2 linked regions of the Occallatibacter riparius genome follow. The protein of the gene in region 2 interacts with the protein of the main gene of each other region in a pairwise test. Links are inferred from orthologs where the notes say so. Each region holds a gene or a part of one and is shown on either strand. Other genes may lie near its edges.

Region 1 (3,024 bases), 3.1 Mb from region 2 along the record:
TGTCCTTCGTCCGTGCCGGAGGAATGTTGTAAACGCAGCCCATGATCCACAGGGCCGCGGCCGTCCATGCAAACGGAGCGGAGATCGTGAACGCCAGCGCCATTCCCACCAGCATCATCACAACCCACTGCACATACGCGGCCGGCACGTTCACCAGGCCTAGCGCAGCCGGCCTCGATTTCTTCACCGGATGCAGCCTGTCGAACGGCGCATCAAGCACCTCGTTCACCACGTAATTGCTGCACGCAATCAACGTTGTGGCCACAAAGCCCACTGCGATATTCCGCCCCAGCGTCCATGACAGCGCCGACGAACGCAGCACGCTAAGCGGCACCACAATTCCCGGGATCACAAAGATGTTCTTCATCGAGTGATCCAGCCGCATGATCTGCGCGTGCGCCGCCAGTCGAGCCGCAAGAGTGGGACGGGCAACGGGTACGCGGGAAATGGCGTCTGGAATGGGCATCTACTCTGCTTGGCGGCGAACCACCGAATTATAAGAGGACGGTCTAGGAAGGCTACGGAAAAACTTCCCAAATGCCTCGGTCTTGAAAGGGCACGGCTTTAGCCGTGCCGCTACATACTCCAAAGGGAGCGCGGCTTTAGCCGCTGAGGGATGGATTTGCAACTGCAATATCATTAACTCTGAATTCCGCAGCCTCTGAAAAATCACCTTCCGTACATCGATCATACCGTTACGCTTGAGACTCTGGCTCGCCCAGTTGAATGAGTCGCCCTGCCATTTCCCTTGCCGTGCGAAATCCCCTCGCCAAGGCTTCCCAGGCTGCTCGAACCCGCTTTCCTGTACACTGAAATGTCTACATCCATCATGCGAAACAAATATCCAATTGGCATTCTTGGGGCCACCGGAATGGTGGGCCAGCGCTACATTCAGCTACTTGAAGACCACCCCTGGTTCGAGGTGGCGTGGCTTGCAGCCAGCGACCGCTCCAGCGGCAAACCCTACGGCGAAGCCGCCAAATGGCGTCTCGATACCCCCCTGCCCGAGCGCATCGCCAAAATGACCGTCTCCCCGGCCGACCCCGACGGGGCACCCAAGATCATCTTCTCCAGCATCGATGCGCCCATCGCCCGCGACCTCGAGCCCAAGTTCGCCGATGCCGGCTGCGCCGTTCTGTCGAACTCAAGCGCATTCCGTATGACTCCGAACGTGCCCCTGGTCATTCCCGAGGTCAACGCCGAACACCTCCATCTGATCGAGGAGCAGCCCTCGCGTAAAGCTTCCGGTGGCTATATGGTCACCAATCCCAACTGCTCCACCATCGGCCTGGTCATGGCGCTCAAGCCTCTTGAAGAGCGCTTCGGCATCGAGAAAATCTTCGTGACCACCATGCAGGCCGTCAGCGGTGCCGGCTACCCAGGCGTGGCCTCCATGGACATCCTCGACAACGTCGTGCCCTACATCGGCAGCGAAGAAGAGAAGATGGAAGCCGAGACCTTGAAGCTCCTCGGCAAGCTCGAAGGCCACGGCGTGACTCCGCTCGCCGCCGGCATTACCGCGCACTGCAACCGCGTGCCGGTAATCGACGGACACACGGAATGCGTTTCGATCCAGTTCAAGCGCAAGGCCACGGCCGAAGAGATCCTGGCAGCCTGGGATGAGTACAAGCCACTCGCCGGCAAAGACCTGCCCTTCGCGCCCAAGCAGCCCGTGCAGTTCTCCGCCCTGCCCGATCGCCCGCAACCGCGTCTCGACCGGAATCGCGAAAAAGGCATGGCCGTCACCGTGGGCCGTCTGCGTCCCTGCAATCTGCTGGACTGGAAGTTCGTGCTGCTTTCGCACAACACCGTACGCGGCGCCGCCGGCGCAACCATACTGAATGCGGAACTGCTGGCAAGCCTCGGCAAGCTCGAGACGCTCGCGGCCGCGCACGCATAAAGCGCGCCGGAGGCGCAGAGGTTGTTAGCCCCGCGTTTTAACGTGGGGTGAGGGGTACACAAATCGATTGCAGAGTCCCGTAGGGACGACGCAAGAACATCGCAGGTCGGGAAACGCATGAGTCTTGTGGTCATGAAGTTCGGCGGCACGTCGGTCGAAGATCCGGCCGCGATTAATCGCACCGCCACCATTGTTGCCGGACGCGTCGCCGCAGGCAAGCACCCGGTTGTTGTCGTCAGCGCCATGGCGCGCGTCACTGACCAGCTTCTCCGCTGTGCCGCCGCCGCCTCTCAGGGCGACCGCACCGGCGCGCTTGCAATCAGCTCGCGCCTCCGCTCGCGCCATCGCGACACTGCCGCCGCGCTCCTGAAGGACCCCAAGCAATCCGCCGAGCTCGTCAACTGGGTCGATCAGAAATTCGATCAGCTCGACGAAGTCCTCCGCGGCCTGGCTGCCATCCTCGAGCTCACCCCCCGCATCTCCGACCTCATCGTCAGCTACGGCGAGCGCCTCTCCAGCCGCATGATCGCTCATGCCTTTTGTGAGCGCGGCATCGACGCCGCACCGCTCGATTCGCGCGAAGTCGTCATCACCGACTCGCAATACCAGAAAGCCATCCCCATCGATGCCATCATCGAGATGCGCGCGGCCGAAAAGATCCGCCCCCTCATCGACTCCGGCAAGGTCCCCGTCATGGGCGGCTTCATCGGCGCCAACGAGGCCGGCATCACCACCACCCTCGGCCGCGGCGGCTCCGACTTCACCGGAGCCCTCATCGGCGGAGCCATGCATGCCGATGCCATCGAGATCTGGACTGACGTCGACGGCATCATGACCAGCGATCCGCGCGTCTGCCCTGACGCCCTGCGCGTCAAAGTCATCAGCTTTGAAGAAGCCGCCGAGCTCGCCTACTTCGGCGCCAAGGTTCTGCACCCGGCCACCATCCTGCCCGCCGTCAAAAAGAACATCCCGGTGCTCGTGCTCAACAGCAAGAACCCCACGAACGAGGGCACCCGCATCATCTCGCTCGCGCCGCACTGCAAGAGCCCCTTCAAGTCCATCGCGGTCAAAAAGAAGCTCTCCATCATCGATGTCGTCGCCAGCCGCATGCTGATGACCCACGG
Region 2 (2,882 bases):
GATCGAGATCGTGAATCGCGACTGGAAGAACTGGGAAGAAAAGCTGCCCGTCGAAGCCGGCGATCCCGCCAAGCACCAGGTCGTTGCATCGCCGCGTCCCGGCCATGCCGACCTGGCCGGTGCGCTCAAGTACAACTTTCCCGATGCTCGCTACGTGCTAGAGCGGGCCTCCGCCCGCGAGTCCACCTCGCGCGTAGCAGCCGGCGCCTTCGCCAAGCTCATGCTGCGCGAACTGGGCATTGAGATTCTGAGCCACGTCATCCGCGTGGGTCACGCGGAACTGCAGCGCACGGCCACCTGGGACGAAATCGTCGCCGTGAACGCGAAGGACGAAGTTCTCCTCGGCTGCGTCGATCCCGAGACCGAAGCGCGCATGAAGGAAGAGGTGGAGCAGGTATCACGCACCGGAGACACCGTAGGCGGCGTCTTCGAGGTGGTGGTGCACGGGGCGCCCGCCGGCCTGGGCACCTATGCGCAATGGGACGAGCGCCTGGATGGGCTGCTGGCCTGGAGCGTGATGAGCCTGCAGGCGGTGAAGGCCGTCGAGATTGGCCGCGGTGTTACGGCAGCCGAATCATTCGGCTCGCAGGTACATGATGCGATCCACTACGCGCAGGAGAGCAACGGCCGTCCAACGCGTTTCATCCGCGAGCAGAACAACGCTGGCGGCATCGAGGGCGGCGTTTCGAACGGCGAAGACATCGTGGTGCGCGGGTATCTGAAGCCGATTTCTACCCTGCGGCGGCCGCTTGAATCCGTACGTTTCGACACGCGTGAGGCCACCAACGCCGCCTATGAGCGCAGCGACATCTGCGTGGTGCCGGCTGCGGGAGTGGCCGCGGAAGCCATGGTCGCGCTGACCATCGCGGATCTCGTTCAGCGCAAGTTTGGCGGCGACTCAGCTCTCGAGATGAAGCGAAACTTCGCCGGTTATATCGAACAAATCAGGAGCTATTAGTCGCAAGCGATGATTCTGAAGATCGTTAAATATCCCGAGCCGGTGCTGTCGCAGCCAGGCGAACCCGTTACCGAGTTCAATGATGAGTTGCGCAAGTTCGTTGCCGACATGTTCGAGACGATGTATGCCGCGCAGGGGATCGGCCTCGCAGCTCCGCAGGTGGCCGTGTCGAAGCGTGTTACGGTGATCGACCTCAGCATGGGCAAAGACCCCGCGCAGAAGCTGGTGCTCATCAACCCTGAGATCATCGCGCGCGACGGCAAGCAATACGAAGAAGAGGGCTGCCTCAGCTTTCCTGATATTCGTGAGAAGGTGCAGCGCGCTTGGCAGGTAACGGTGCGCGCGCAGGATGAGTTCGGCAAATGGTTTGAGATGGACGGCGAGGAACTGCTCTCGCGCGCATTCCAGCACGAAATCGACCACCTCGACGGCATGCTGTTCATCTTCCGCATGAGCGGGCTGAAGCGTGACATGGCGCTGCGGAAGATCCGCAAGATGCAGCGCGAAGGAACCTGGTAGAACCGTGAAGATCGTATTCTGCGGGACTCCGCGGTTTGCGGTGCCGACGCTGGAGGCGCTGATCTCCGCGGGGTATGAGATTCCGCTCGTCGTCTCGCAACCCGATCGCCCCGTGGGCCGCAAGCAGGAACTGACCGCACCGCCGGTGAAGCAGACAGCGTTGGCGGCCGGACTCGCGGTCACGCAGCCGGAAAAGATTCGCAACAATGCAGAATTCCGTACAGAGCTTGAGGCCATTCAGCCCGATGCGATCGTGATTGTCGCCTACGGGCGCATCATTCCGCCCTGGATGCTGGCTTTGCCGAGGCTCGGCTGCATCAATCTGCACGCATCGCTGCTGCCCAAATATCGCGGAGCCGCCCCGATTCAATGGGCCGTGGCCATGGGAGAAACAGTCACGGGCAACACGACGATGTTGATCGATGAGGGGCTCGACACCGGCCCGATGCTGCTGCAACAGGAGTGTCCCATTGGCCCTGAGACAACCGCAGCCGACCTCTTCGAGAAGCTCTCAGTGGACGGTGCCCTGCTCGTGGTCGAGAGCCTCGCGCTTCTGGAGGCTGAAAGCATCACGCCGCGCCCGCAGGATAATTTGCAGGCGATCCTGGCGCCGTTGCTAACGCGTGAAGATGGCCGCATGGACTTCGTAGCGCGTACCGCCCAGGAGTTGAAGAATCGGTGGCGCGGCTTCCAGCCGTGGCCAGGAGCTTTTACGGCTCTCGACGGCAAGAAGCTCATCGTGCATCGCCTGAGTGTGGCTGAATCAGCCGGAGGCTCTGCTACTGATTTTGCTCCCGGCACTGTGGCCGTGGATGACCAACGAATGCTCGTCGCCTGTGCCCAGAGTACATGGCTGGAACTACTCGAAGTGCAACCGGAAGGCAAGAAGCCCATGGCTGCCGCGGAGTTTCTGCGGGGCCATTCGAACGCGTCGGGCATGCGGCTGGGCTGAGTCATGGCGCAGGTCTCCCCAGCGCGCAAAGCTGCATTTTTCATCCTGCTGGCAGTCGATCGGGGCGAACGCCATTCGGACGATCTGCTGCGTGCGCAGTCGCTTTCGAAGCTCTCCGCGGTTGATCGCAATCTCGCAACGGCCCTCGTGCTCGGGGTATTGCGCTGGCAGATTGCGCTGGATGCTGCTGTGCGTCCGCTGTTGAAGAAACCGAATGCAAGGCTCGATGTCGAAGTGCTGATCGCGCTGCGCTTGGGCGCATTCCAACTGCTCCAGATGGATCGCATTCCGGCACGTGCGGCGATTGACGAAAGCGTGGAACTGGTTAAGCAGGCCGGTCACCGATTTGCATCGGGCATGGTGAATGCCGTGCTGCGCAAGCTGGCTGCGGGTGGGAAGAAGACTGCCGATGCGACCAGCGCGTACCCACAATGGATGGTTGAGCGCTGGACT

The links. Proteins that work in one complex are often made in the same cells at the same time.
Region 1: the proteins of def (region 2) and asd interact in binary tests that used the Escherichia coli proteins (3 or more experiments, as listed by UniProt). The link is inferred for Occallatibacter riparius from one-to-one orthologs.

Annotation. Positions count from the first base shown.
Region 1 is NZ_CP093313.1:6,149,983-6,153,006, forward strand. The notes cover bases 1-2,864. They hold asd (aspartate-semialdehyde dehydrogenase), read left to right. Parts: upstream 1-829; coding sequence 830-1,900; downstream 1,901-2,864. Other genes in these bases: MOP44_RS25095 (UbiA family prenyltransferase), read right to left, coding at 1-466; lysC (lysine-sensitive aspartokinase 3), read left to right, coding at 2,018-2,864. Outside these bases: more of lysC, read left to right, coding at 2,865-3,024.
Region 2 is NZ_CP093313.1:3,066,704-3,069,585, forward strand. The notes cover bases 1-2,722. They hold def (peptide deformylase), read left to right. Parts: upstream 1-967; coding sequence 968-1,477; downstream 1,478-2,722. Other genes in these bases: aroC (chorismate synthase), read left to right, coding at 1-958; fmt (methionyl-tRNA formyltransferase), read left to right, coding at 1,482-2,429; MOP44_RS12385 (transcription antitermination factor NusB), read left to right, coding at 2,433-2,722. Also shown: more of MOP44_RS12385, read left to right, coding at 2,723-2,882. UniProt on the Escherichia coli protein: Removes the formyl group from the N-terminal Met of newly synthesized proteins. Requires at least a dipeptide for an efficient rate of reaction. N-terminal L-methionine is a prerequisite for activity but the enzyme has broad specificity at other positions.